3 regions of the Streptomyces sp. NPDC044106 genome follow, and region 1 is predicted to be linked to each of the others. Evidence: riboswitches for the same ligand, from Rfam matches in the RefSeq annotation. Region 1 holds a riboswitch; each other region holds the start of a gene.

Region 1 (9,776 bases):
TCGTCTTCTGGGACGCGGAGACCTGGATGTACCCGGGGCTGCTCGCCACCCGCCCCGAACTCGCCAAGTCCGTGGTCGACTACCGCTACCGCACCCGTGCGGGCGCGCGGGAGAACGCCCGCAAGCTCGGCTACGGCGGCCTCTTCTACCCCTGGAACAGCGGGAGTTCGGGCAACCTGGCCAAGGAGTGCCACAGCGTCGACCCGCCGCACTGCCGCACCCAGATCCACCTCCAGTCCGACATCTCCCTCGCCACCTGGCAGTACTACCTCGCCACCAAGGACGCCCGCTGGCTGCGCGAGCGCGGCTGGCCCGTGCTGAAGGGCATCGCCGAGTTCTGGGCGGACCGCGTCAGCCGCAACGCGGACGGCAGCTACTCGATCAAGGACACGGCCGGGCCCGACGAGTACAGCAACGGCGTCGACGACGCGGTCTTCACCAACGCCGGCGCCGTCACCGCCCTGCGCCACGCCACCCGCGCCGCCGAACTGCTCGGCCGGCAGGCCCCTGCCAGGTGGAAGTCGATCGCCGACCGCATCCGGATTCCGTACGACAAGAAGCGCAAGGTCTTCCAGCAGTACGACGGCTACAAGGGCAGCACCATCAAGCAGGCCGACACCGTCCTGCTGATGTACCCGCTGGAATGGCCGATGCCCGAGGGCGCCGCCGCAGGAACCCTCGACTACTACGCCCAGCGCACCGACCCCGACGGTCCGGCCATGACGGACTCGGTGCACGCCATCGACGCCGCCGGGATCGGCGAGGCCGGCTGCTCCACGTACACCTATCTGGAGCGCTCCATCAAGCCGTTCGTACGCGGTCCCTTCGCCCAGTTCTCGGAGGCCCGCGGCGAGAAGGCGGGCGCCGAGGACCCGCTGTCGGGCTCGCCCGCGCACGACTTCCTCACCGGCAAGGGAGGCTTCCTGCAGGTCTTCACCAACGGCCTGACCGGCCTGCGGATGCGGGAGAACCGACTCCACCTCGACCCGATGCTGCCCCCGCAGCTCGACCGCGGCGTCAACCTGCACGGTCTGACCTGGCAGGGCAGGACGTACGACATCGACCTCGGCGCCCACCACACCACCGTGCGCCTCACCGGCGGCGAGCCGATGACGCTCGACACCCCGCAGGGCGAGCAGGTCGTCAGCAAGGGCGCCCCGGCCGTCCTCAAGACCCGCCGCCCCGACCTCAAGCCCACCACGAACGCGGCCCGCTGCACCAGTGCCACGGCCACCTCCCAGCAGCCCGGCATGTACGCGGGCGCAGCCGTCGACGGCAACACGGCCACGGCCTGGGTCCCGGACGGCGCACGCGGCCGGCTGACCACGCACCTCGCCCGGCCCGTCCACGTCAAAAGGGTCACCCCGACCTGGAGCGACACCAAGCCCGCGGCCCACACCATCGAGCTCTCCCTCGACGGCAGGCACTGGCACCGCGCGAGCGCGGACACGGGCGAGGGACGACTCGCACGCTATGTGCGGGTGACGGTGCGCGGTGACGCGAAGGCGAAGAAGCATCCGGGCATCGCCGAGCTGACGGTCAACTAGGTGTCCGGGTGTATTGAGCCGCAGGGGCGATACACCTGGCGCCGGGGCATTGTCGCTACGGCCGCCGGGACGGCAGCGGACGCAGCGTGGGCCACTGGGCCAGTATGGCGGTGCGCATCGCCGTCGCGAGGCGGCCCAGGTCGGCCAGCTCGCCACCCCCGGCGGTGAGGCGGCCGACGACTCCGAGGCGGTGTGCCAGGCGCTGCCGGGCCGTCGCCGTGCCCCAGTGCCAGTCCCGTTCCGACAGCTCGGCCAGGTGGTCCGTGGTGCCGCGCTGCGCCCGCTGGACCAGCGCGTCGCCCCGCAGCACCCAGCCCGCGCACGCGTCCGCGAGGTCGCACTCCGTGTCGGCGCCGGTGTCGGCGCCCGTGGCCTCGCGCCAAGCCGTGCGGTACGCGGTCTCGGCCGCCGCAAGGAGCGGCGGCGCCGGGGCGGTCGAGCACCAGCAGGTCGGAAAGCCGATGCGGAGGTAGGCGAGCTCGACGAGTCCGTTGCCCAGCGAGGCCTGCTCGAAATCGATGAACCTGACGCCGTCGGCGGTGTGCAGGTCGTTGCCGGGGCAGGGGTCACCGTGCAGGAGCGAGCGGTGCGGCGTGCAGGACAGGCGGTTCACCAGGGCGTCCAGCGCGGCCGGGACGGAGCGGGGCACCTCGACACCGAGTCTTCGGGCCAGCGCGAGGAAGGAGTCGATGTCGTCGTGGTCCGGGCCCGGCCAGGTGGGCAGAGTGCTCGCGGTGTCCGTGTCGGCGGCCGCGTGGAGCCGGGCCAGTGCGGCGGCGTACTCGACCACCCAGTCCTCGCGGGGCGGCCGTTCCTCCAGGTGCTCCAGGACCAGGACCCGGTCGTCGGGGTCGGTGCCGAGGAGTACCGGCACCACCGGTGGATCGACCCGGGAAGCGAGCCGCAGCGCGCCGACCTCGCGCGCGTACCTGTCGTCGGCGTCCGGCCCCTCCACGAGCTGCTTGATCACCACGGGCGTGCCGGACAACTCGGCGCGCCACACCCGTGACCGGGGGCTGCTGGCCAGTTCGCGGGCCCGGCCCGGCACACCCAGCCCGGCTCTCAGCTTCTCCCCGAACGGCAACCGTGACCGCATGTCCCACAGGCTCCTCAGCGTCGATGGCCCGGCGGCCGCGGCGCTGCTTTCCCGCAATGCCGGTGCCGGTGCCGAGCACAATAGGGGGCGCGGACTGCCGAGCGGTGCAAGGGGGTTGGGTGCGCCGATCCGGTCCCTGCCCTCGTACGCGCGGGGCCGGATCAGCGGGCCTGACCAGCCGTCAGGAGGCGGACAACTCCTCTCGGACCGTCCTGGCCGCCACGACCAGGTTCTCCAGGGACGCGCGGGTCTCGGGCCAGCCGCGCGTCTTCAGGCCGCAGTCCGGATTGACCCACAGCCGTTCCGCGGGGATCGCCTCAAGCCCCTTGCGCAGCAGGGCCGCTGCCTCCTCGGCGTCGGGCACGCGCGGGGAGTGGATGTCGTAGACGCCGGGGCCTGCCTCGCGCGGGTAGCCGTGGGCGGCGAGTTCGCGGGCGACCTGCATGTGGGAGCGGGCCGCTTCCAGGCTGATGACGTCGGCGTCGAGGTCGTCGATGGCCTGGACGATGTCGCCGAACTCGGCGTAGCACATGTGCGTGTGGATCTGCGTGTCGGGCCGCACCCCGCTCGTGGTGAGGCGGAACGCCTCGGTGGCCCAGGCGAGGTAGGCGGGGTGGTCGGCGGCGCGCAGGGGCAGCGTCTCGCGCAGGGCGGGCTCGTCGACCTGGATGACGGACGTCCCGGCCGCCTCCAGGTCGGTCACCTCGTCGCGCAGTGCGAGGGCGACCTGGCGGGCGGTGTCGGCGAGCGGCTGGTCGTCGCGGACGAAGGACCAGGCGAGCATGGTGACGGGGCCCGTGAGCATGCCCTTGACGGGGCGCTCCGTCAGGGACTGGGCGTACGTCGTCCAGCGCACCGTCATCGGCTCCGGTCGCGAGATGTCACCGGCGAGGACCGGCGGACGCACATAGCGGGTGCCGTACGACTGGACCCAGCCGTGCTGCGTGGCGAGGTAGCCGGTGAGCTGCTCGGCGAAGTACTGCACCATGTCGTTGCGTTCGGGCTCGCCGTGCACCAGGACGTCGAGGCCCGTCTTCTCCTGGAAGGAGATCACCTCCTGGATCTCGGCCCTGACGCGCTCCTCGTACCCGGCGGCGTCGATCCGTCCCGCCCGCACATCGGCGCGGGCCGTGCGCAGTTCGGTGGTCTGCGGGAAGGAGCCGATGGTGGTGGTCGGCAGCAGTGGGAGGCCGAGGGCGGCGCGCTGGGCCGCCGCGCGCTCGGGGTAGGGCTGGGAGCGGCGGGCGTCGGCCTCCGTGACGGCGCCGGCGCGGGCGCGGACGGCCGGGTCGCGGGTGATGGGGGAGCCTGCCCGGGACGCCAGATCGGCGCGGTTGGCGGCGAGTTGGGTGGAGATCGTGTCGGTGCCCCGGGCCAGGCCCCGGGCGAGCGTCACGATCTCGGTGGTCTTCTGGCGGGCGAAGGCCAGCCAGCGCAGGATCTGCGGCTCGATGTCCCGTTCCAGGGTGGCGTCGACGGGGACGTGGAGGAGGGAGCAGGAGGCGGCCACGTCGACCCGGTCGGCCAGGCCGAGCAGGGTGCCGAGGGTGGCCAGGGACTTCTCCAGGTCGTCGACCCAGATGTTGCGGCCGTTGACGACCCCCGCGACCAGCCGTTTGCCGGGCAGCCCGCCGGCGGCGGCGAGCGCGTCGAGGTTGGCGGCCGCCGCATCGGTGAAGTCGAGGGCGAGGCCCTCGACCGGGACCTTGGCGAGCAGGGGAAGGGCGTCGCCGAGCCGGTCGAAGTACGAGGCGATGAGGAGCTTGGGCCGGTCGGTGAGGGCGCCGAGGTCGCGGTAGGCGCGCTCGGCCGTGTTCAGTTCGGCCCGCGTACGGTCCTGGACGAGCGCGGGCTCGTCGAGCTGGACCCACTCGGCGCCCGCGGCGCGGAGGTCGGCGAGCACCTCGGCGTACACCGGCAGGAGACGGTCGAGGAGGGTCAGCGGGTCGAAGTCGGCGGCCACCCCGGGTGCGGGCTTGGCGAGCAGCAGGTAGGTGACGGGGCCGACGAGGACGGGGCGCGCCGAGAGGCCCAGCGCATGGGCCTCCCCGAACTCGGTGACCTGCTTGGTGGAGTCGGCGCGGAAGACGGTGCCGGGCCCCAACTCCGGCACCAGGTAGTGGTAGTTGGTGTCGAACCACTTCGTCATCTCCAGCGGCGCCACGTCCTGGGTGCCGCGCGCCATCGCGAAGTAGCCGTCGAGCGCGTCCCTCTCGACCGCGGTGCGGTGACGCTCGGGGACGGCGCCGACCATGACGGTGGTGTCAAGGACGTGGTCGTAGTACGAGAAGTCGCCGGTCGGGACTTCGTCGATGCCGGCGTCGGCGAGTTCGCGCCAGTTCGAGCGGCGAAGCCCGGCGGCGGTGGCCGCGAGGGCGTCCGCGGTGACGCGGCCCTTCCAGTAGCCCTCGATCGCCTTCTTGAGTTCGCGGTCACGACCCTGACGGGGGTAGCCGTACACGGTGGCCCGTGCTGCCGCGGCTGCGGGCTTGGTGGTCACGGAGATCTCCTTCGCGAGATGAATCCCTGAGATCCCGGAGACGGGACGAGAGCGCGAAGGGCGACGGACCGGACGGGCCGGGAGCGCGCGGTCGGCGCGGTCGCCCGTCTGGTATGCACGCCGACCCGCCCACGAGGTCACCGGGATATCCGCGCACGAATGGTTCGGGCGTGGACAGCGGGCAGGTCTTCGGACTCGCGGGCCTCGTCCACCGCCTTCGGAAGAAGGCGGGCGGACACCTACTGGCCGTCGCTTCCCAGAACCGGTCTCGCGGTTCCAGTGCGTGTGACGGCGGTCGTTCCCGCTCACCGCTGCGGGGCAGTCCCGGATTCACACCGGGTTCCCTCTTGCGACGCTCCCGTCTGGCGGACGGGGCGAACCAGCTGCACCGATCACCATACGGGGCCGTCGACCGCTGTTCCGGGTCGCCCTCGGCATTCGGACGGTGAGGAGGAACACGTGCCGTGGACGCTTCGCCGGCGCGGCGGGCGGGAAAGCGACGGCGATGTTCGGCCGCGCGACTCCTTGTCGCGCCTGCCCGCGCGCGCCCTTTGGCAAGCTGCACACGTGACCGACACCCCTTTCGACGAGGCCGATCTGCGCGACCGGATGGAACGGAACCTGGCGGAACACGCCTGCCACCTGCACCGGCGCATGCCGGGTGCGAGCGTCACGGAGACCGACGACCTGCTGATCGCCGACAGCGGCCTCGATGACGACACGTTCAACATCGTCGCCGCGGCCCGCTTCACCTCCGAGACCGCACCGGCCCGCGTAGCCGAGACCACTCGGGCGCTGGCCGGAACGGGCCGCCCCTTCTCCTGGTGGGTCGGCCCCGCGACGACACCGCCCGACCTGACCGACCGCCTCACCGCCGCCGGCCTGCCTGCCACGGACGACGAGACGGCCATGTGGGCGGAGCTCGCCCCCACCCTGCCGCGCCCCTCCGCGCCCGGCCTCGACATCCGGCACGTGACCACGACCGCTCAACTCGCCGACTGCGCCACGATCCTCGCCGCGAACTGGACCCCGCCCGCCACCACCGTGCGCGACTTCTACGACCGGGCCGCGCGCCAGGTACTCGACCCGGACTGCCCGGCCCGCTTCCTGGTCGGCTACGCGGGAGGCCGCGCGGTCTGCTGCGCCGAGGTCTTCCTGCACGCGGGCGTCGCCGGGATCTACAACATCTGCACCCTGGCCGCCCACCGCGGCCGCGGATACGGCGGCGCAGTCACCCTCGCCGCCCTGCACACCGCCCGCGACCAGGAGTACGTCCACGCCGTCCTCCAGGCATCCACCGACGGCGAACCGGTCTACCGCCGCCTGGGGTTCCGCTCCTGCGGCCGGTTCACCGAACACGCCTCGCCCGCCGCGCGACCGCCGTTCGGCTTCGCCTATTGAGCACCGGCCTCCGGCTGCGCCCGGCACTCCCGCGCCCGGCGACCGGCCCCGCTGAGCAGATCGACGCGCTGACCCGCCCCCTCCTTGAGGACGTAGAGGGTGCCGTCCCCGGGGGACCAGTCGCGGGGGACGAGGAAGATCCGGTCCCCGGAGACGTGGAACAGGCGCAAACCGGCGTACTCGTACGCGTACTGGCTCCCCTTGTCGGTGACGCGACGGTAGCAACTGCCGCCGCCCCGGATCATCAGGTCCTTCGCACTGAAGACGACGACCGCGGGGAACTCATCGCGCAGGGTCCGCTCGGTCAGCTCCGCACGGCCCCGGCCGGCGATCGCCGCGTACGACGACACGGCCCAGAACAGTGACAGGACGCAGATGAACAGTGTGAGCCCCCAGAGCCGCAGGTCACGACGTTCCCGGGTGCGGGCGTACGCGCTGAGGGAGAAGCCGCCGATCGCGGCGAGCGGCAGCAGCAGGTCGGACAGCCAGGGGCTGAGCGGATACAGCGGTACGAGCGCGACGGGCACCGCCCAGGCGAACCGCAGCACCCGCACGGCGCGGGCGAGCCGTTCCGGTTCGCTCGCGGCCCGGCGCAGCAGCCCGAGCGTGCCGAGCGCGAGGCCCGCGGCCAGCCAGGCGGGGAGGTAGAGAGCGCCGACGCTGCGCAGCAGGTAGTCGCTGGTGGAGAAGTGGAAGACGGTGTCGCGCAGCCCGAGCGCCCTGGTCTCGGCGTCGGTGCTCGCCCAGCCGAAGTAGAAGAGCACGGAGGTCAGGAGGGTGACGAGGGAGCCGATGGCTCCGACGATCTCCACCCAGCCGATGCCGGGTTCGGGGGAGGGTGGGGGAGGGGGAGGGAGCGGCGGTGGAGGTGGGGCTGGTGGGGGCTCTGGGGCGGGTTCCGGTTCGGGTTCCGGTTGTGGCTCCGGTTCCGGCTCCGGCTCCGGCTCCGGTTCAGGTTCCGGTTCGGCTTCCGGGGGCTCGCTCATCGTGTAAGTGCGCTCGCCGGGCCGGGTGAACCGGGTGAACCGGCTGAAACGGAGGAGCGGGGTGACTGCGACGCGGGGGACGCAACGGGTGGTGGTGAGGACGACCGCGAGGGCGGCTGCCCGATATCGCTCCAGTTGACGGTGAACGCCGCCTGTTTGACGACCCTGGCTCCGTTCTTCGTCACCAGCGTCACGTCGATCACCGTCGGTCGTCGGCCGCCGAAGCCGTCGGGTCCCGGCAGGTCCACGGAGATCGACGCGTCCTTGCAGCACCGCGCCTTGTCGTTTTCGTCGCCGAAGGGCTTCAGGGTGATCGGGTCCGGCAGTTCCGGCGCGCGCAGTTCGACGGTGTCCGGCGCGTCCGGCCAGGTGCCTTGGAAGTAGGCGGTCGTGCCCGGCGCGTAGCTGCCGTCCGTGGCGGCGATCATGCTGTCGCAGGCCATGGTGCCCGCGGGAGCGGACCGCAGCGCCACTCGTTCACCGGGATGCCGCCGGTAGTAGGCGACGAAGCGCTGCAGGACCGCGAAGGCGTCCCCGTCCTTGCACAGGTACCCGGTGTTCCCGGCCGAGTACCCGGCCGCACGCAGCCCCGCTTCCGCCTTGACCGCGACGGCCATTCCGCCGGGATCACCCTGTGCGGCCTCGCAGACGCCGGCGAGCCCTTCGATGACCTTCCAGGCCTGCCGGGTCGCCGAGTTGTCGACCCGCTTGTTGGGGTCGACCGCGCTGTTGTACGCCTGCCGGCACTCGCCCTTCTGCAGCAGGTCGTACAGGCTGTCGGGCTCGAACGCCTCATCCGTGTTGGGCGACTTGGGTCCCCACGGCAGCCAGGCGGGCGCCTTCCCTCCGCCGCCTCCGCCGCCACTTCCGCCACCGCCGCTCCCGCTGCCACCACTACCCCCGCCGGCGTCTCCGCCACCTGTCTGCCACGCCCCGTCCGACGTACCGCCCGACGACCCGCCCGACGACCCGTCCGTCGTGGCGCCCCCGGAGTCGCCGCTGCCACTTCCGCCGGTCGCCGTCCCCGACCCCGTACCCGTGCCGCCGTCCGGCGAGCCCGAGCCGCCTCCACCACCCCGCGCCCCGCCGCCGGGTGACGCCACTCCTCGTATCCCGAAGAACAGCCCCACCACCAGCACGAAACCAACGACGGCAAAGGCCCACGTCGGCACCCGAAGGGCACGCGAACCGAAGCGAAAAGCCATGACGACACCCCCGTTTCGCCTCCCTTCATCATGCTGCGGGCAGGCGGCGCCCGGAATCCCTTTCACTTTCACCGAAGGCCCGGGTCGTCTACGCACACGGGCTGAGGGCTCATGGACGCCAGTAGAGCGCGGGGTCGGGGTGGTCGACGAAGCCCAGGTCCCGGTAGAGCGGTTCGCCTTCGGGGGAGGCGTACAGATCCACGCGCGAGGCGCCTTGGGCGCGGAACCAGTCGAGCAGCGCCCGCATGACCGCCCGGCTGTGGCCGCGCCGCCGGTACGCCGGGTCGGTGACCACGCCGATCACATGGCCGACACGGCCGCTGGGGTTGTGCGGACCGGGGAACCATTGCTCGACGGTGCCGATGCCGCAGGCGGCGAGGCCGTGGTCACCGTCCACGACGAGGATGCGGGCGGCGTCGGCCGTCAGCTGCTCGCGCAGGACCGAGGCGAGGTTGCGGCGCCATCCGTCCTCCTCCGGCGAGGGGTTGAAGTACTCCCCGCCGAGGGTCTCGAAGAGCAGCGTGCGCAGGCGGACGAGTTCGGGGATGTCGGCCGCCACCGCTTGGCGAACGTCGGTGCGGGCGATGGCGGGTTGTGCCGTGGGCTGTCTCATGACGATCAGGCTCATGTAAGGCACTTGTACGCCACAACCCTTACAGTCATGCCCCTGCCCGTCCCGTTGATCGCGCGCGTGGAGCGAGGTAGGAAGGGCATCATGACGACTCTCGGCGTGGTGTTCCGTCCCCAACTTCCCCCTGAGCGCCTGCGCGCGATGGTGCGCACCGCCGACGAGGCGGGGCTCGCGGAGCTGTGGCTCTGGGAGGACTGCTTCCTGGAGAGCGGCATCGCCGCCGCGGCAGCCGCCCTGGCATGGTCCGAGCGGCTGCGGGTGGGCGTCGGACTGCTGCCGGTGCCGCTGCGGAACGTGGCTCTCACCACGATGGAGACGGCCACCCTGCACCGGCTGTTCCCCGGCCGCGTGATGGTCGGCGTCGGGCACGGCGTGCAGGACTGGATGGGGCAGGTGGGGGCCCGGGCCGA
Region 2 (9,776 bases), on a different contig from region 1:
CAGCGTCTCGTCCGCCATCCTGCCGTGGTCCTCGCCGGGTACCGAGGTGTCGCAGAGGGCCAGGACGAAGCGGTCCGTCGTGTAGGAGTGGTTGACCGGCGCCGTGCTCGGGGCTTCGCCGAGCAGGTGCTCTCGGTACGCGGCGCGCTCGTCGTGGTTGCCGGGGCAGGCCAGCAGCGGGTGGCGTGAGGCCAGTAGCTTGCGTGCGGCCTCGTACTCGGCCGGGGTGGCGTGGTCGGCGATGTCGCCGGTGGCGATGACCGCGTCCAGGTCGTACGGGAGGTCGTTCAGGTACGTCATGACGGCTCGGGTGCGGGCGGCACTGCGTCCGCCGTCCTCGTCGCGGGTGTCGATGTGGATGTCGCTCAGGTGGGCTATCACGATCATCGCTGCGGGATCTTCTTCCGTTGTGTGGGAGTGGGCGGGAGGGGGCCGGGAGCCGCGTGCGCGCCGAGTCGCCGCGGCGCGACGTGGCACGACGTGGCAGCGACGGGGGATGACCCGGTTTCCCGAGGCACCCGCCGCCTGTCCCCCCGCCCACCTACGCGGACGCACCCACCACGCCCCCGCGGACCGGCACGATCGACCGTGCCGTACGGTGCCGAACCGTGCCGGTCCGCGAAACGCATGACATCCAACGTAGTCCAGGACGGGCAACCGGAGTTGACCGCGCCGCCACCTGCGTCCGGCGGCCCGCATCCCGCGTGCCGGGCCCTCCGCCCCGTCGCCCTCAGGCCTGAAGCTGCACCTTCGTCCGCGTCGGGCGGTAGTCGCGGAGCTTCTCCCTGGCCACGGCGAGCGCGCTCTGGATGTCGCGCGTTCCGGTGGAGACGCACAGGGTGTACGTGACGTTCTCTATGCGGCGGCGCACTTCGTGGTTGTCGGGTTCCGCGGAGAGGCGCGCGGTGAGCATCTCGTGGTTCTCGACCAGGTTTCGCAGCACGGGCTCGGCCATCAGCATGGCGGTTGTCCTTTCGGGGACAGGTCGGGTGGTTCGTCGCTCCCTGCGGTACCCCCTGTCCGTTTGGTTATTCTCACCCCTTATGCCCGGAACGTCCTGGCGAGGCCCGCCCCCCGCCCCACCCCCGGGCGTGCCCCGCCTCACCTGCGAAGGAAGCGCACCGAAGGCCGCCCTTCCGCGCCGCCGTCCGGCTCCCCCGGCGTCACCACCGCCCGCACCCCGTACACCTCGGCGATCAGCTCCTCGGTGATCACCTCGGCCGGCGGCCCGGCCGCGTACGCCGTGCCCTCCCGCAGGACGAGCAGGTGGTCGCAGAACATCGCCGCCAGGTTGAGGTCGTGCAGCGCGATCACGCTGGTGACCGGGAGCTCCGCCACCAGGGCGAGCAGGTCGAGCTGGTGCTGGATGTCGAGGTGGTTGGTGGGCTCGTCGAGGAGGAGTTCGCGGGGCTCCTGGGCGAGGGCGCGGGCGATCTGGACGCGCTGGCGCTCGCCGCCGGAGAGGGTGTGCCAGGCCTGGGCGGCGCGTTCGGTGAGTCCGGTGCGCGCCAGTGCGTCGCGCACGGCCCGCTCGTCGTGCGGCGTGGGCGCCGACCATGCGCGGCGGTGCGGGATGCGGCCGAGGCGTACGACATCGCGTACGGTCAACTCGACCTGCGTCGAGGCGTGTTGCTGGACCACGGCGACCCGGCGCGCCACCTCCCTGCGGCCCGTGTCGGCCAGCGTGCGGCCGTCCAGGGTGACGACGCCGGAGGCCGGGGCGAGGACGCCCGCGAGGATGCGCAGGAGCGTGGACTTGCCGGAGCCGTTGGGGCCGAGGAGGCCGACGGTGGCGCCGGTGGGCGGGGCGAGGCTGACGCCGTCGACGACGAGGCGGCCCCCCGCCTCCCGGCTCACCCGGTCCGCGCGCAGTCCCGGCGCGGCGTGGTCCGCGCGCAGCCCCGGGGCGTCCGGTGGGATCAGGCCGTACGTCATGTCACCCGCCGCGTCCGGTACAGCACCGCCACGAACGCCGGTACGCCGATGAGCGAGGTCACCACGCCGACCGGGACCTCCTGCGGGTCCAGGGCCGTGCGGGCGAGGGTGTCCACCCAGACCAGGAAGACCGCGCCGGCGAGCGCGGTGACGGGCAGCAGCCGGGCGTGGCCCGAGCCGACGAAGGCGCGGGCCGCGTGCGGCAGGACCAGCCCGACGAAGCCGATGGCGCCCGCCGAGCTGACCAGGGCCGCGGTCAGGAGCGCCGTCGTGCAGAGCAGGACGAGCCGGGTGCGGGCCACCCGGACGCCCAGCGCCGCCGCTGCCTCCTGGCCGAACGCGAACGCGTCGAGCGTGCGGGCGTGGCCGAGGCAGACGAGCAGCGCCACCGCGAGCACCCCGGCGCACAGCCACACGTCCGTCCAGCCGATTCCGCTGAGCGAGCCGAGGAGCCAGAACAGCACGCCGCGGGTGGTCTCGGCGTCGCCCGCCGTGAGGACGACGAACGAGGTCAGCGCGGAGAAGAGCTGCATGGCAGCGACGCCGGACAGCACGACCCGGTCCGTGGTGTCGCCCAGGGTGTGACTCAGGAGCAGCACCAGCGCGAACGAGCAGAGCGCCCCGGCGAACGCGCCCGCCGACACCGACACCGCTCCCCCGCCGACGCCGAGCACGACGACCGCGACCGCTCCGGTGGACGCGCCGGAGGACACCCCGAGCACGAAGGGGTCGGCGAGAGGGTTGCGGAGCAGCGACTGCATCACGGCGCCGCAGACCGCGAGGCCCGCGCCGCAGACCGCGGCGAGCAGCGTGCGCGGCATCCGCAGGTTCCAGACGATGCCGTCCCTGATCGGGGTGAGCGGGGTCTCGCCCCAGCCGAGGTGGGCGGCGACGGTCGACCATACGTCGGGCACGGAGATGTCGGCGGGGCCGATGGTGACGGCCACGGACACGGAGAGGACGAGCGCGGCGAGACCGGCCAGGCAGAGCAGGGCCAGGCGCAGGCCCCCGCGCAGGCCCGGGCGCGGGCCGTGCAGGGGTTCCGGGTGTACGGCGCCGGGTGCGGGCCCCTCCGTGCCGGTACCCGTGTCCGTACTGATGCCCGCGTCCGTGCCCGCGCCGGTACCGATCCCCCTTCCCGCGGCCGTACTCCCGCCCCCGCCCTCCGCCGCCTGCGTCACTTGCGGAGTCCGAACTTCCGCAGCGCGGCCGCGACCTGTTCGATGCCGTCGACCGTGCGGATCGTGGGGTTCATGGCCTGGCCGCTGAGCAGCACGTACCGCTTCTTCTTCACGGCGGTCAGGTTCTTCGTCGCCGGGTTCGTCTCCAGGAACCTGATCTTCGCCGCGGCGCTCTCCGCGGACTGGGACTTGCGCGTGAGGTCGCCGAGGACGATGGCGTCGGGGTCCCGGTCGGCGACGGTCTCCCAGTTGATCTGGGGCCACTCCTCACGGGTGTCGTCGAAGACGTTCTTGGCGCCGAGTTCGCGGGTGATGATGCCGGGGGCGCCGCAGCAGCCCGCCATGTACGGCGCGTCGGAGTTGGCGAACCAGTACATGAGGCGGGTGTCCGAGGCGGCGGCCTTGTCGATGTGCACGGTGGCCTTCGCGACCCGCCGCTTCAGTCCGGCGATCAGCTTCTCGCCGCGCTTCTCGACGTCGAAGACCTTCGCGAGGTCGCGGATCTCGGCGTAGACGCTGTCCATGGTGAGGGTCTTGACGCGCTTGCCGTCACCGTCGCCGTCGTCGTTGTCCTTGCCCGCGCAGTCGGTGGGCGAGACGTAGACGGGCACGCCTAGCTCGGTGAACTTCGTACGGTCGGCGACGCCGCCCTTGCCGACCGTGTAGAGGAAGGAGGCGCTGACGAAGTCCGGCTCCTTGGCGAGGACCTTCTCCAGCGACGGGTAGCGGTCGGCGAGCCGCTCCACCTTCGCGTTGTCCTTCGCCAGGTTCTTCAGGACCGGGTCGGTCCAGGTGCCGGTGCCGGCCATCCGGTCGGCGAGGCCGAGGGAGAGCAGGATCTCCGTGGACCCCTGGTCGAGGGAGACGGCCCGCCGGGGCGGCGCCTCGACCTTCGCCTCCTTGCCGCAGGAGGTGACCGTGACCGGATAGCCGTCGGCGCTCCCGCCCCCGGAGTGCGCGGCGTCGCGTGCGGAGCCGTCGCCGCACGCGGTGAGCGTGAGCAGACCGGCACAGAGGAGGGCGGCTGTACGGAGAGCGGCGGTACGGGCTGTCGAGGACACGTGATCCCTTGGGTCTCGCGGCTCATACGCGGAGCCTGGCCTGCGTCACGACCTCCGTCGCCCGGTGTGCGAGCGGAGGCGCCAGCAGGTCTTCGGACTCGGGATCGACCGGGCGGGGCGCCTTCCCGGGCGTCCGGAGACACCCAGTGGCCGTGGCCCCGCCCGTCCCCCTCACCGCTGCGCGTCAGTTCCGGATTCGCACCGGATTCCCTGGCCCAGGTGTGGGTTTGACTGGCTTGCGCAAGTTATCACGCACCTGTCACCCGCCCTCACGTGGTCGGTGCGGGCCTCGGCTCGCCTCGGTAGGTGCCGAACGACCAGCGGTTTCCCTCCGGGTCCTCGATGCCGAACTCGCGGCTGCCGTAGGGCTTGTCCTCGATCTCGGCGGTGATCTTCACGCCCGCCCCGGTGAGGCGCCGGTACAGGTCGTCCACCCGGGCCGTGACGACGTAGGCGCCCCCGGTGCCGGGTTTGCCGCAGGTGGCCGCGGCCTCCGGGTCGTACGAGCCGAGCATGATGCCGCCGCCCTCGGGCCAGTCGAGCTGGGCGTGGGCGACGCGGCCCCCGTCCTCGTACACGGCGGTGCGCAGGAAGCCGACGGTGTCGACGAGGAAGTCGATCAGCGCAGGGGCGTCCTGGGCCTGCACGCCCGGCCAGACGGCGGGAGGGGGTGTGGTGAGGCGGTCACCCTCGGCGGCACCCGGCGCGGGGTTCGGGGCCGGTGTGAGGTCCGGCTTCGGGGCCGACGTGACGTTCGGGTTCGAGCTCGGGTTCGGTGTGGTGTTCATGGCTTCGAGTCTTCGCCCGTACCGTGCGCCCCGGCTTGGATATTCCGGCACTCTTCGGCCAGCCAGCGGGTGGGACTCACTCCGGTGTACTGCCGGAAGTCACGGACGAGGTGGGAGTGGTCGTAGTAGCCGGTGCCGGCCGCGACCCGGGCGAGGTCCGGGGGTCCGCCCGCCGCGACGGCGCGGGTCACGACGGCCTTGGCGTGCTGGAAGCGCATCAGGCGTGCGGCCTGCTTCGGGCTCAGGCCCGTCTCGGCGCGGAACAGCGCGGTCAGCCTGCGTTCGCTCAGCGCGACGTGCCGGGACAGGCCGCCCAGGGTGCCCGCGCCGCGGTGCCGGGCCAGCCACGCCCAGGCCTCGGCGACCTCCGGGCGTACGGCTCCCATGGGGCGGTCGACGCAGGCGAGTCGCCGCAGGTACGCGGAGAGGTGGGCGAAACGGTCCGTCCAGTCGTCCAGCTCGCACAGCCGCTCGCGGACGTCGGCCGCGTGGTCGCCGAGCACGTCGGTGCCGCCGATGACCAGCTGACCGGTGAGTTCGGCGGCGGGCAGGCCGAGGAGCGCGCGGGCCGCGAGGGGATGCACGGCGAGCTGGATGCCCGCCTCGTGCTCGGGCTGGACGACGTACGCGGGGCTCTGGTGCAGGCCGCCCACCACGATGTCGGTGCGCGCCGCGTCCGGTCCCGTCGCCCGGCCTGGGGAGTCGCCGGTGGTGATGGGCCCGTCGAGGGAGAAGATCACCGTCAGATACGGCGAGGGCAGGCCGCGGTGCAGGGCGGGGCGCTGTCCCGCGGTGCGGTAGCCGACCGCGGAGACGACCATGCCGTCGAGCGGGCCGTCGAGCCTCGGCACGGCCCGGACGAACTCACGGGAGCCCATGGGAACCAGTATGCGCGGTGGACCGGGCGGGTCGCGGCAGCTCCTGAAGGTTCCGGCAGCTCCGGGCGCCGTGCGGTCACGGCGCCCCCTCCCACTACCCCCCGTTCACCTTCCCCATGCCCCCGCTTCACGGTGACTTCGATCATGGGCAATGACCGCCGTGCCCCATAGCATTGCGCGCCGCTCCGGACGGGGCCGCGCATCGCTTCCAGGAACGGCAGGGACGTCACACCATGGCAGTACGGGCAAAGAGCAAGCTGGCCCTCATCGGCACCACGGGCGCGCTGGCCGCCGCCGTCCTCGCGGGCGGCGCGCTGTGGCCGACGGACGAGGCGAGCGCCGCCGGCACCTCCGCGGCCACCGCCCGTGAGCTGTCGCACTGGCCGAAGCCCGTCGCGAAGCAGCTCGGCGAGGTCATCGCGGAGAACGGCCACAAGGGCGCGTACGCGGTCTTCGACGCGGACAACACCACGTACCGCAACGACCTGGAGGAGTCCCTCCTCCCCTTCCTGGAGATGAAGGGCGTCCTGACTCGCGAGACCATGGACCCGTCCCTGAAGACCATCCCCTTCAAGGACACGGCCACGCACAAGGAGAGCCTCTACAGCTACTACAACCGGCTGTGCGAGGTGGACGACCAGGTCTGCTACCCGTGGGCCGCGCAGATCTTCTCCGGCTTCACGCTGAAGGAGCTCAAGGGGTACGTCGACGAGCTCCTGGCGTACAAGAAGCCGATCCCCGCCGAGTACTTCGAGGACGGGAAACCGACGAAGACCGAGGTGAAGCCGCCGGAGTTCTCGCGGGGCATGCGGCAGCTCTACAGGACGCTGCGCCACCACGGCATCGACGTGTACGTGGTGAGCGCGGCCAGTGAGGACCTGGTGCGCATGGTCCTCGCCGACCCCAAGTACGGCTACGGCGTGAAGCCGCAGAACGTCATCGGCGTCGCCCAGCAGCTCAAGGACCGCAGGACCGGTGACGTCACCAGCTCCCGCAAGGAGATCGCCGAGGGCCGCTTCGGCGGGAAGGACCGCGCGAAGCTCGCGAAGCGCGAGCTGACGCCGCACCTGTGGGCGCCGCTGACCTGGTACGAGGGCAAGCCCGCCGCGATCAACACCTACATCGACGAGTGGAAGAAGCCGATCCTCGCCGCCGGTGACACCCCGGTGAGCGACGGCCCGATGCTGTTCCACTCCGCCGACGTGGACCACGGCGGCGTGCGGGTCTGGGTCAACCGCAAGGACTCGTACATGAAGCAGCTCGACGGGATGAAGAAGAAGAACGCCGCGCGGCAGCGCGAGCTCGGCCAGAAGGTGACCGCCGACAAGCGGTGGCTGACGGTCACCCCGGACCAGATCGGCTAGGCGGTCAACTCGCGGAAGGCGTCGGTCACTTGTGCCCGGCCGGCGCCGTCCGCCAGCAGGGCGTGCAGCAGGAGCCTGGCCTTCGGGGCGTCCAGCGGGCCCGCGGGGAGCAGGCCGCGCCCGAGCATGTCGTACTCGGAGCCCGGGCCCTTGTACGTCTCGCTGAGCAGCGGGCCCGCGCCCGTGCGGGAGGCGAGGACGACCGGGATGCGGGTGGCGAGCGCGGTCAGGGGTTCGACGAGCCAGGTGGGGACGTGGCCTGCGCCGAAGGCCGCCACGACCAGGCCGTCGAAGCGGGCATCGACGGCTTCGAGGAGTTCGCCGCGGTCGCCGAGGGCGAGCGTGACCAGGGCGACGTTGGCGTTGCCGCGCAGGCTCAGGGGGCGGGCGACGGTGGGCCCTGCCGGGCGGAGCAGGACGCGGGGCCTGCCCTCGACGACCCTGCCGAGCGGGCCCGCGCCCGGTGACGCGAAGGTCGCGACGGACGTGGTGTGGGTCTTGCGGACGTGCCGCGCCGCGTGGATCTCGTCCGCGAGGACCGCGACGACGCCGAGCCCCGCGCAGGCGGGGTCCGCGGCGACGGCGACCGCGGCGGCCAGGTTCGCCGGGCCGTCGGCGCCCGGCAGGTCCGGACGGCGCATCGCACCGGTGACCACGACGGGGGTGCGGGGCGCGCAGGCGAGGTCGAGGAGGAAGGCGGTCTCCTCCAGGGTGTCGGTGCCCTGGACCACGACGACGCCGTGCCCCGCGGCCGTCGCCTCGTCGACCCGCTCGGCGAGGGCGGCCACGTCCGCCACGGTCAGGGAGGAGCTGGGCAGCCTGCGCACGTCATGGACGGTCACCTCGACGCCGGGCGGAACCGCGCCGGTGGCCGCGATGACCTCGGCACCGGACAGCCGGGACGAACCGCCGCCGCCCTGTGCGGAGATGGTGCCGCCGAGGGTGAATACGGACAAGGTCGTCGCCATATGCCTCATCTTTCCGTTACGCGCCCCACAACTCGGGGGTTGGCCCGAGGATAGGCGGCATGACTCATGACTCCCTCGCCACGCCCGCCACCGAACCCACACCGTCCACAGAACCCACGCCCGCCCCTCCCGTGTCCGCCTTCCCCCCGTCCGACTTCCCCTCGTCCGACTTCTCCCCGTCCGGCTTCCCCTCGTCCGACTTCTCCTTCGCCTGCGACGGCGAGATACTCAGCTGCTCGGAGGTGGTGCCCGGCGCCGCACGGAACCCCGCCGTCACCGTCGTCCTCCTGCACGGCGCGGGCGCCGGCAGCAAGGTGCGACTGTCCGGTCTGCAGGACGACTTCGCGGCGCGCGGCTGCCGGGCGCTCGTGCTCGACTTCTCCGGGCACGGCGAAAGCACCGGCCGCCTGGGGGAGTTGAGCCTGCGGCGGCGGTTCGCACAGGCGGCCGCGGTGGTCGAGGAGCGGGTGCCCGGCTCCGACGAGCTGGTGTTCGTCGGGTTCAGCATGAGCGGGCAGACCGTGGCGGACCTGGTGGCGCACTTCGGCGCGCGGGTCACGGGCATCGGCCTGTGCGCGCCCGCCGTGTACGCGACGGCGGCCTGGCCGCTCCCCTTCGGCGACGGCGACGGCCCCTTTACGGAGATCCTCCGTACGCCGGGCCGCTGGCGCGAGTCCGCCGCACTCGATGTCTACCGGGACTTTCCCGGCCGGGCGGTGCTCGTGGTGCCCGGCACCGACGCGGTGATACCGCCCGAGGTGACGGTGGCCGTCGGCGCGGCGCTCAGCACGCGGGCGCGGTACACGCGACTCGAACTGCCGGGCGCGGACCACGCGTTGGGAGCGTGGCTCAGGGACCGTCCGGAGGACCGGCGACGGCTGGTGGACGCGCTGGTCGGGTGACGCGGCCCGGCCGGGTCGCACGGCGCTCGGGTCAGCGGTCGGTGGCCGCCGCCGTCGCCGTCGCGCCGGACGTCTCCTCGTCGGTCGTCCACGCCGCCACCCGCTTGGCGAGCGAGCCGCCCGCGCGGGTCCAGGTGAAGTGGTCGAGGCGGCGGCCCGCCTCCTGCGTCGTGCAGTGACGGCGGGTGAGCCTGGCCCGCGGGACCTTGCCGAGCAGGTGGTCGAGGGCGGCGGCGGGGGCGTAGGTGTCCTGGTCGACGGAGATCGCGAGCACGGGCAGGTCGAGGCCCGCGAGCGCCGCTTCGTAGTCGAGGGACGAGCCCTTGGCGCTGTAGCGGCCGGTCCGCACCTGCCGCGCCCAGTCGCGCATGACACCCTTGGGCTGATCCCCGCCGAAGCCGAGCCGGGCACCGGGCCAGCAGCCGAGCACGCTCGACGTGACGGTGATCAGAAGCTGGAACAGGAGCAGGCCGGGGCCGCGGACCGGCCCGAACGCACGGAACCAGACGGAGCCGGTCGCGACGACAGCGACGCCGTCCACCCGGGAGTCGCCCAGGCCGCCGGAGCGGCCGGGGGCGCGGGAATCGCCGGGGCCACCAGGGCCACGCCCCGCCACGGCCGCGTAGATCAGCCCCAGTTGGCCCCCGAGGCTGTGGCCCAGGAGGTACAGGGGTGGTTCCGGGCCGAGGTCGTCGCGGA
Region 3 (9,776 bases), on a different contig from region 1:
TGATCTGGAGGCCACCTTGAACGGCGTGGCGCAGCGCGCCGCCGCGAAGGCCGGTGCCACGTTCGTCGACATGGCCGCGGCGTCCGACGCGCACGACGCCTGCCGTCCGGCGGGGCAGCGCTGGATCGAACCGGTGCTCTTCGGCACGAACTTCGTGCCCGTGCACCCCAACGCGGCCGGCGAGGCGGGCATGGCCGAGCAAACAACCGAAGCCTTGTCCTGACCCGCCCTGCGCGCGGCCCGGAATTGAGGGCTGCGATCCTTGTCGGGTGACCGGGATCAAGTGGCGTACCAGCAAGAACCGCTCCGCGCGGACCGATGAGACCCTTTCCGCGCGGACCGGAGGGAGCCTCGCGTGGACTGACGGGAACTCCGCCGCGCGGCCGACGGGCACCGCGGCGGCCCGGGCCCGACGGCCCGTGCGCATCACTCTGGGCGGCGCGGTGCTCCTCGCCCTTCTGGCCGGCTGCTCGACCGGCGGTTCCGGCGCCCCTGAGTCCGAGAGTCCCGCGGCCCGCCCGCACGGGGGCGAGGTCCGCCAGCCACCGGTCGACGCCGCTTTCGACTACCAGCTGGGTGGCCCGTACCCGCCTGGGCCGAAGGTGCGGGCCGTCTCGCGCGACCGCACCGCCGAGCCCGTCCCTGGCCGCTACAACATCTGTTATGTCAACGCCTTCCAGGCCCAGCCCGGCAAGGAGGCGACTTCCTGGTGGGAGCACGAGCACCCCACGCTTCTCCTGCGGGACGACGAGGGGGAGACGGTCGTCGACGAGGACTGGGATGAGCCCTTGCTCGACATCTCCACGCCGAAGAAGCGCACGGCCCTCGCCGACATCGTCGGCAAGTGGATCGACGGCTGCGCGAAGGCGGGCTTCGACGCGGTGGAGCCCGACAACCTCGACTCCTACGAGCGCTCCGACGACCTGCTCACCCCCGACGACGCCGCGGCCTTCGCCCGCCTCCTCGCCCGTCGCGCGCACGGCCAGGGCCTGGCCATCGCGCAGAAGAACACCACCGACCTGCTGGACCGGCGCAAGCGGATCGGCTTCGACTTCGCCGTGACGGAGGAGTGCGCCCACTACAAGGAGTGCCCCGACTTCGCGTCCGCGTACGACGGGAAGGTCTTCGACATCGAGTACGTGCGCAAGGACTTCGACGCCGCCTGCCGCACCTGGGGCAGGAAGCTGTCCATCACCCTGCGCGACCGCGACGTCCGGCCCGCGGGCGAGGACGGTCACGTGTACCGCCACTGCTGAGCCGCCCGGTGGGCCCGGGGCGGGGAACGGCTCCCTCAGCGCTCCCCCGCCCCCGCCCCCGCCACCAGCGCCGCCAGCTCCTCCGCCGTGCGCGGGCCCTCGCCCGCGTCGGCCGCCAGGCCGTGCGTGCGCAGGAGTTCGGCGACCGCGATTCCCCACGGCAGGTGCAGGCCGGCCTGGGTGAGCAGGTCACGGCGGCCCAGCATCTCCGCGACCGGTCCTGTCCGCACCCCGGCGGGGGTGAGCAGCGCCGCGTCGTCGGCCCAGCGCAGGGCCAGGTCCACGTCGTGGGTCGCCATGACCACCGTCGTGCCCGCGTCCCGCAACCGTTGCAGCGTGGCGAGGAGACGCTCCTGGCCGTCGGGGTCGAGTCCGGCGGTCGGCTCGTCAAGGACCAGTACGCGGGGGCGCATCGCGACGGCGCCGGCGATGGCGGTGCGTTTGCGCTGGCCGTAGGAGAGCAGGTGGGTCGGGCGGTCGGCCAGCGCGGTGATGTCGAGCGCCGTGAGCGCCTCGGCGACCCTGGCCCGCACCTCCGCGTCGGACAGGCCGAGATTGAGCGGCCCGAAGGACACGTCCTGCTCGACGGAGGCGGCGAACAGCTGGTCGTCGGGGTCCTGGACGACCAGCTGCACGGTCGTGCGCAGCCGGGTCAGGCCCTTGCGGTCGTACGTCACGGGGACGCCCTCGACCGTCAACCGGCCCGCGGCGGGCCGCAGTCCGCCGCTGAGCAGCCGCATGAGGGTGGTCTTGCCGCTGCCGTTGCGGCCGAGCAGGGCGAGGGCGCGGCCCTCGACGACATCGAAGTCGAGGCCGCTGAGCACGGTGGGCCCGTCCTCGTACGCGTAGGACGCGGCGCGCAGGGCGACCACCGGGTCGCCCGGTCCGCCGCGGGCGCCCGGCTCGCGCAGAACCCTCGGCTCGGTCATGGCAGGAACCTTTCCAGTACGAGGGTGAGGGCCACCAGGCCCACGAGGAGTGCCGCGCCGACGGCCACGAAGGGCCGCGAGATGCGGGCGTCGGGCACGAGGACGCGCAGTGTGCCGTCATAGCCGCGTCCCGCGAGCCCGGCCTGCAGACGGCTCGCCCGGTCGAAGGCCCGCACGAACGCGGTGGCGCCGAGACCGGCCAGGGAACGCCAGGTGGCGGCGCGAGTGGTGTGACCGAGCCGGGCGGCCTGGGCCTGCCGGATCCGGCTCATGGAGTCGAGGAGCAGGAAGCTCATCCGGTAAGTGACGAGTGCCACGTCCACGACCGGTGCGGGCACGCCCGCCTTCACCAGCCGGGGCAACAGGTCCGACATCGGTGTGGTGAAGGCGAAGAGGAGCACGCCGAGGGAGGCCGCGGAGGTGCGCAGGAGGAGGCCGCCCGCGCGCGCCGGGCCGCCGTCGGCGAACGTGACGAATCCGTCGGGACCGCCGAGTTGGACGAGCAGCGTCAGCGCGCCGGTGACACAGAAGCCGAGCGGCACCCGGTAGGCGCGCCACAGTTTGCGAGGGGGCACGCCCGCGGGGCCGAGCAGCAGGACGAGCGCGGTGACCAGGACGAGCGCGGCGCCCGGCCAGGGCGGCAGCGAGATGGCCAGGACGGTGAGGCCGAGCCCGAGCACGGCCTTGTCCACGGGGTGGCGGCGGCGCCAGCGACTGCTGTGCGCCGCCGCGTCGATGGGCAGCACGCCGGATCAGACCTGCTCGGTCTCGGGCCGGGCGCCCTCGGCGTCGGCCTGCGTACCGGCCGCCTGCTCCGTCCGCTCCTGCTGAGTTCGCGCCGGCTCCGCGCCCTGGCGGCGCCCCTTGCGCAGCCCGAAGTAGTACGCGAGCACACCGGCGCCGAGGGCCGCCTGCAGGGCGAACAGCGCCGATTCGATCTCCCCGGACGGGGGTTCGTACAGCGGGGAGAACCACGGCTTGTAGTCCGGCTCGATCTCGGTGATCGCCGTCTCGGCCTGCGAGTCGGCGCCGGTGAACGGTTCTTCCTTGTCGTCGCCGAGCCCGAGGGCCAGGGGCAGCACCGCGAGCGCGGCGACGACGACGAGCAGCAGGATGTTGATCTTCGCGTTCCGGCTCATCAGGCGCTGGCCCCCGTCTCCGTAGTGGTCGTGGTCGTCGTCGTCACGGTCTGCTTCCGCTTGCCCTGCAGCAGCACGCCGAGCCGGGTCAGCTCGCCCTTGCTGGACTGCACGAGCAGCCGCATCACCAGGACGGTGAGCAGTCCTTCGCTGACCGCGAGGGGGATCTGGGTGACGGCGAAGATGCCGCCGAACTTCCCCAGCGCGCCGAGGAACCCGCTGCTGGGGTCGGGGAAGGCGAGCGCCAGCTGGACACTGGTGACGCAGTACGTGGACAGGTCGGCGACGAACGCCCCGAAGAACACGGCGACCATGAGCGGCACGTCGTACCGCTTGAGGAGCCGGTAGACCGCGTATCCGGCCCAGGGCCCCACGATCGCCATCGAGAACACGTTGGCGCCCAGGGTGGTGAGGCCGCCGTGGGCGAGCAGCAGGGCCTGGAAGAGCAGGGTGATGGTGCCGAGCACCGTCATGATGGGTGGCCGGAACAGGATCGCTCCGAGCCCGGTTCCCGTCGGGTGCGAGCAACTGCCCGTGACGGACGGGATCTTCAGTGCGGAAAGGACAAAAGTAAAGGCCCCGGAGGCGCCGAGGAGCAGGGTGCTCTCCGGGTGCTCCTTGACCTCACGGGTCAGGGAGCGGACTCCGTGGACGACGAACGGCGCGGACGCTACGCCCCAGGCGATCGCGTGCGCCGGCGGGAGGAAACCCTCGGCTATGTGCATGGCTCGGCAGACCCTCTCCAGCACCTCGTGGATGGACAACGCGCCCTGGCCGGTCTCCTGGCTGACGGGTCGTACCGACCGGACTCCGCCTTCCCGGGTACGTGTGCACCCAGTGGCTGCCGCGAGGGCTGGAGCCGGACTTCCCGATCACAGTGGCGAGGGCCGCACCGGCATCACACCGGATTTCCCGAGCACCAAGGCGTGGTGACATTAGTGCGCAACTGATCTGCTGACAACTCGCGCCATGGTGGTGGGGGTGGCAGACGCGGGCGCGTGTACCACCGCGTGCGCCCCTGTTCAGAGGCTGTACACGGGCATTGCTCAGGGCCGGTCGTCCGGGGGCGGGGGCGGCTTCGGGGCACCGCGCGGAGGCGCGATCTTCGCGTACGCAACGGGTGAACCCGCGGCGGTCCCGGTCGCCGACGGCAAGCCCGCCCTGTGCGCGGGGAGCAGGGCGTCGCGGTGGGCTCCGGGGTCCCAGCCGGTCTCCACGACGCGCTTCTGGAAGACGACCGCGCCGAGCAGGACCGCCGCGCCGAGCAGCAGCATCAGGACGACTCCGCCGGTCCCGCCCGTCTTGGCCGCGTAGCCGGTGAGCGTGCCGAACCAGCCGAAGTCGGCGTCGCCGAAGGTCGTGTTCTCCTCGCCGAAGGCGCCGAGGACCTTCAGGAGGAGGGCGGGCAGGAGGGTGATGAGGACGCCGTTGACGAAGGCGCCGAGGGCCGCGCCGCGACGGCCGCCGGTCGCGTTGCCGTAGACGCCCGCCGCGCCGCCGGTGAAGAAGTGCGGGACGAGGCCGGGCAGGACGAGGGCGAGGCCGAAGGCCGGGTGGAAGACCCAGGCGAGCAGGCCGAGGCTGACAAGACCGCCGGTGAAGCTGGCGATGAAGCCGACCAGGACGGCGTTCTGTGCATAGGGGAAGACGATGGGCGCGTCGAGGGAGGGCACCGCGCCGGGCACCAGTTTGCGGGCGATGCCCTGGAAGGCGGGGACGAGTTCACCGAGGATCGTGCGGACACCGAAGAGGATCACGGCGACGGCGATGCCGAACTGCAGGCCCTGCATGACCGACTGCATGACGTAGTCGCCGACACCGCTCGCGCCCGCGGCCCCGTGCTCGCCGAACGCCTTGAACGCCTCCTCCTTTCCCACCTTCCCGAGGAAGACCAGGGACATGATCACGTAGATCAGCACCATCGACAGGGCGGTCGCCACCATCGAGTCGCGCAGGAAGCGCAGCCCTTCGGGGAGGTTCATCTCCTCGGTGCTGCGACTGCGCCTGCCCACCAACTGCCCTGTCGCGCCCGCCGCGATGTACCCGGCCGTCCCGAAGTGGCCGATCGCGACGCTGTCGTTGCCGGTGACGCGCTTGGTCCAGGGGTGTGCGAAGGCGGGCAGGGCCACCAGCAGGATGCCGAGCAGGACTCCGCCGACGACGACCACGACCCATGACGGCCGGCCCGCGACGGCCAGGACCATCGTCAGCAGGGTCGCCATGAACAGCATGTGATGCCCGGTCAGGAACACGTAGCGCAGGGGGGTGAAGCGGGCGAGGGCCAGGCTGATGGCGAACCCGAGGATCATCAGCCAGGCGACGCGGGCGCCGTACTCCTGCTGCGCGATGCCGACGATCGCCTCGTTGGTGGGGATCACGCCGTGCGCTCCGGTCGCGCCCTGGATCATCTCGCCGAGCGGGGCGAGGGCGCCGACGACGAGCGTGGCGCCCGCCCCGATGAGCAGGAAGCCGAGCGTCGCCTTGATGGCGCCGCCGACGACCTGCCCGGTCGGCTTCCGCAGCGCGATCAGGCCCGCGGCCGTGATGAGGCCGATGAGGTAGGCGGGTTGGCTGAGGATCTCGTTGACGAGAAACTCGGCGATCGACACGAGCCGGTCCATGGTGGTTCTCCTTGCCCGGGGGCCGGGCCGTCAGACGTCGCAGGTGCCCCTCAGACGTCGTAGATGTCCCTCAGACGACGTAGGTGATCCTCATACGTCGTAGGTGTCCCTGAGCACGCGGTCGGCCTCGGCCGCGCTGGTGAAGTCCTCGACGACCTTCACCGGTACGCCCACGTCACCGAGGGCCCCGGCGATCTCCCGCGAGGTGAGGATGGCGACGGCCTCGTTGGCCTTGCCCTTGGCCGAGATGGTGTCGGTCGCCTCGACGGTGACGTACCGGCTCCACCCCCAGTGGTCCAGGACGCCTTCGAGCGTCTGCTTGAGGAAGAGACTCGTACCGACCCCGTTGCCGCACACCGTCAGGATCTTGTGCGGCTCTCCGCCACGCGCCGCATCCTGCCGCGACCCCGCGTCCTCTTCCTGCCGCGCTCCCGCCTGCGCTCCCCCGCCTACGAGGATGGCGCGCACCGCCTGCGGGGTCGCCGCTTCCCGCAGTGCGCGCGCCGTCCCGGGGTCGGCGAGCATCCTGGCCAGGCCGCCCATCGCGGCGGTGTGTTCGGACGCCTCCTCGGCGGCGAGACCGACGACCAGCCCGACCGGGTCGTTGGCCTCGTGCCCGAACGCCACCGGAGCCGCGAGCCGCACCCAGGACATGCCGGTGCGCAGGACGGCGGCCGAGGGCCGGGCGTGGGCGAAGGCGAGTCCGGGCGCGATGACGATGTAGGGACCGTTGTCCAGGACGTTCTGGATCATCTCCGCGGTGTACGCGTCCGTGGCGGCGCCCGTCGCGACCATCAGGTCACCGGCGCGCCGGACGGCCTCGCGCCAGTCGGCCGCCGGGGCGTCGAGGAGCACGGCTTCCACGGGGAGGATCTCGCTCAGCGCTGCCATGCACATGATTCTCGCCGACGGAGGAGGTCCGGGGCGCACGGGGCGGTGCCGCACCACGTTCACCCGCGCCAACGGTGAGCCGATGCCCTTAGCCCCTGGTCAGGTCAGGTCCGGATGGTCTACGTGGACCGCCAAGACGGGCGGGCCGGTCGGGGCACTCCCTCTGAAGGGATGTCCCGACCGGCCCGCCCGTACTTGACCGGCACGCCCGTCCTCGACGGTGCGGTCCTACCTGCTCACGGGGGCGAGCTCGCGGTCCTTCTCGTCGGCCTCGGGCCACCCCGTGTCGCCGAGGTTCTTGTGCAGCTTCTCGCCCTCCACGTCCACGTTGGGCAGCAGCCTGTCCAGCCAGCGCGGCAGCCACCAGGCGGACTTGCCGAGCAGGGCGAGGACCGCGGGCACGATCGCCATGCGGACGACGAAGGCGTCGAAGAGGACGGCGACGGCGAGACCGAAGCCCATCATCTTGATCATGTCGTCGTTCTCCATGATGAAGCCGGAGAAGACGCTGATCATGATGATCGCGGCCGCGGCCACGACCCGTCCGCCGTGGGTGAAGCCGGTGACGACCGACTCCCCGGAGTTCGCCCCGTGGACGTACGCCTCGCGCATCCGCGTCACGAGGAAGACCTCGTAGTCCATCGCCAGGCCGAAGACCACGCCGATCATGAAGATCGGCATCATGCTCATGATCGGGCCGGGCTGGTCGACGCCCACGATGTCCGCGAGCCAGCCCCACTGGAAGACCGCGACCACGGCGCCGAGCGCGGCGGCCACCGAGAGCAGGAAGCCGAGCGCCGCCTTGAGCGGGACGAGGACCGAGCGGAAGACGAGCATCAGGAGCAGGAAGGCGAGTCCGACGACCAGGCCGAGGTAGGGCAGGAGGGCGTCGTCCAGGGTCTGCGAGAAGTCGATGGTCATCGCGGTCTGGCCGGTGACCAGGATCTCGGAGCCGGTGTCGGATCCGATGCCGTCGGCGGTCGAGCGGATCGACTTGACCAGTTCCTCGGTCTCGTGGTCGCTCGGCCCGGTCTTCGGGACGACGTTCATGATGGCGGTGTCGCCGGCCTTGTTGGCCTGGGCCGGGGTGACGGTCGCGACGCCCTTGATCTTGCCGATGGAGTCGCCGACGGTCTTGGCGGCGGCCGCCACGCCGGAGTCCTTGCTGACGGTGACCATCAGCGGGCCGTTGAAGCCGGCGCCGAAGGACTCGGACAGCATGTCGTACGCCTTGCGCTGCGTGGTGTCCGGCGCCGACGTGCCCTCGTCCGGCAGACCGAGTTCCAGGCTGGCGGCCGGGACGGCCACGGCGCCGAGGCCGATGACGGCGACCATGAGCACGGCGAGCGGGTGGCGCAGCACGAAGCGGGCCCAGCGGGTGCCGAGCTTCGGCTTGGCGTTCGGGTCGGCCAGTTCGCTCGCGGACTTCTTGCGGTCCTTGCGGCGCAGCACCTTGCGGCCGGCGAAGCCGAGCAGCGCGGGGATCATGGTGAGCGCGATGAGGACGGCGATCACGACGGTGCCTGCCGCGGCCAGGCCCATCTTGGTGAGGATGGGGATGTTGACGATCGAGAGGCCCGAGAGGGCGACGACGACGGTCAGTCCGGCGAAGACCACGGCGGAGCCCGCGGTTCCGGTGGCCCGGCCCGCCGCTTCCTCCGGGGTCCGGCCCTCGGTGATCTCCGCTCGGAAGCGGGAGACGATGAAGAGGGCGTAGTCGATGCCGACGGCGAGGCCGATCATCATCGCGAGCGTGGAGGTCGTGGCGGAGAGGTCGAGAGTGCTGCCGAGCGCCGCGATGCCGGAGATGCCGATGCCGACGCCGATGAGCGCGGTGAGGAGCGGCATGCCCGCGGCGACCAGCGAACCGAAGGTCAGGATCAGGACGACCGCGGAGATCGCGATGCCGATGAGTTCGGCGCTGCCGCCCATCTCCTGTTCGGCCATGACGGCGTCGCCGCCGGTCTCCACCGTAAAGCCCGCGTCGCGGGTCTTGTCGGTCGCGTCGGTCAGCGCGTCACGCGCCTTGTCGGTCAGCTCGGTGGCCGCCACCTTGTAGGTGACCGAGGTGTAGGCGGTGGAGCCGTCCTTGCTGACGGTCTGGGCCTTGTAGGGGTCGTCGACGCTCGACACCTGCGGGCCCTTGCCTATCGCCGCGACGAGCTTCTCGACCTCGGCCTTGGGCTTGGCCGAGTCGATCTTCTCCCCTTCGGGGGCGCGGATCACTACGCGGGCGCTCGCTCCTTCGGCGCTGGCGTCGGGGAAGCGCTTCTCCAGCAGGTCGAAGGCCTTCTGCGACTCCGTACCCGGCATCGAGAAGGAGTCCTCGGGCGGGGCGGGGGCGGCCGAGGAGGCGAAGATGGCCCCCGCCAGCGCCACTACCCAGAGCAGCGCCACATAGCGGCGCCGCCGGAAGGCGAGGCGGCCTAGTTTGTACAGGAACGTAGCCACGGCGAAGGGGACTCCCGTCGGGTTCGGCAGCAGGAACGCCCCTCTTCCGCCGTGATCGGCGCACGTCAGGGTGTTCAGCAGGATTCCTCTCCATCCTCACTGCCGATTGCGCGGAACAAGTCCGCCTGCGAGCCGGACTATCGGCCCACGGCCGTTGTAGTGCACCGTGCGCGAAGTCATCCCATGGGAGGAGGGCCGATCTCCTTTTCTAGTTCACAGGGTGCAGTCACGTGTCAATGATTTCTTCATCATTGGCGCGGAATTGCCCATTCCCTTTTTGCCGTCCGGCGCCTTCGGCGATTTACCTGCATCATTCACGCATCGTTATCGGTGCCGGGCGACGGCGTGAACGGCCGATGGCCTGTTCTCGTCGTCCGGTTGACTCGTTCCGGAGTCCTAGGACCGACGGAGGGCGCGGGCGCCGTCCGAGGCCCGAGCCGGGTTCCCCGCCGCCCCGCCACACTGGTCTCCATGGACACCGAACAGATC

Evidence for each region. Region 1 has a riboswitch for cobalamin ahead of metE (5-methyltetrahydropteroyltriglutamate--homocysteine S-methyltransferase). Riboswitches for the same ligand answer to the same signal wherever they lie in the genome.
Region 2: it holds a riboswitch for cobalamin, as region 1 does, so the genes downstream of both, AC07DI_RS23565 (ABC transporter substrate-binding protein) here and metE (5-methyltetrahydropteroyltriglutamate--homocysteine S-methyltransferase) in region 1, are expected to answer to the same signal.
Region 3: it holds a riboswitch for cobalamin, as region 1 does, so the genes downstream of both, AC07DI_RS31860 (energy-coupling factor ABC transporter permease) here and metE (5-methyltetrahydropteroyltriglutamate--homocysteine S-methyltransferase) in region 1, are expected to answer to the same signal.

Annotation. Positions count from the first base shown of each region.
Region 1 covers NZ_JBWKFZ010000004.1:141,097-150,872, reverse strand. The annotation lists gene AC07DI_RS08300 (glycosyl hydrolase family 65 domain-containing protein) at 1-1,547, shown strand, start outside; gene AC07DI_RS08295 (phosphotransferase) at 1,603-2,643, opposite strand; gene metE (5-methyltetrahydropteroyltriglutamate--homocysteine S-methyltransferase) at 2,825-5,143, opposite strand; cobalamin riboswitch at 5,307-5,542, opposite strand; gene AC07DI_RS08285 (GNAT family N-acetyltransferase) at 5,753-6,544, shown strand; gene AC07DI_RS08280 (hypothetical protein) at 6,538-7,356, opposite strand; gene AC07DI_RS08275 (hypothetical protein) at 7,527-8,735, opposite strand; gene AC07DI_RS08270 (GNAT family N-acetyltransferase) at 8,845-9,348, opposite strand; gene AC07DI_RS08265 (LLM class flavin-dependent oxidoreductase) at 9,451-9,776, shown strand, end outside.
Region 2 covers NZ_JBWKFZ010000012.1:251,774-261,549, reverse strand. The annotation lists gene AC07DI_RS23585 (metallophosphoesterase) at 1-387, opposite strand, end outside; gene AC07DI_RS23580 (DUF5133 domain-containing protein) at 731-961, opposite strand; gene AC07DI_RS23575 (ABC transporter ATP-binding protein) at 1,102-1,935, opposite strand; gene AC07DI_RS23570 (FecCD family ABC transporter permease) at 1,932-3,035, opposite strand; gene AC07DI_RS23565 (ABC transporter substrate-binding protein) at 3,113-4,177, opposite strand; cobalamin riboswitch at 4,244-4,428, opposite strand; gene AC07DI_RS23560 (VOC family protein) at 4,447-4,965, opposite strand; gene AC07DI_RS23555 (AraC family transcriptional regulator) at 4,962-5,843, opposite strand; gene AC07DI_RS23550 (HAD family hydrolase) at 6,077-7,207, shown strand; gene AC07DI_RS23545 (asparaginase) at 7,204-8,175, opposite strand; gene AC07DI_RS23540 (alpha/beta hydrolase) at 8,235-9,077, shown strand; gene AC07DI_RS23535 (alpha/beta hydrolase family protein) at 9,109-9,776, opposite strand, start outside.
Region 3 covers NZ_JBWKFZ010000022.1:34,940-44,715, reverse strand. The annotation lists gene AC07DI_RS31885 (SGNH/GDSL hydrolase family protein) at 1-223, shown strand, start outside; gene AC07DI_RS31880 (endo alpha-1,4 polygalactosaminidase) at 420-1,256, shown strand; gene AC07DI_RS31875 (energy-coupling factor ABC transporter ATP-binding protein) at 1,292-2,185, opposite strand; gene cbiQ (cobalt ECF transporter T component CbiQ) at 2,182-2,931, opposite strand; gene AC07DI_RS31865 (energy-coupling factor ABC transporter substrate-binding protein) at 2,938-3,324, opposite strand; gene AC07DI_RS31860 (energy-coupling factor ABC transporter permease) at 3,324-4,049, opposite strand; cobalamin riboswitch at 4,080-4,263, opposite strand; gene AC07DI_RS31855 (PTS ascorbate transporter subunit IIC) at 4,371-5,945, opposite strand; gene AC07DI_RS31850 (PTS sugar transporter subunit IIAB) at 6,036-6,836, opposite strand; gene AC07DI_RS31845 (MMPL family transporter) at 7,065-9,287, opposite strand; gene AC07DI_RS31840 (arylamine N-acetyltransferase family protein) at 9,759-9,776, shown strand, end outside.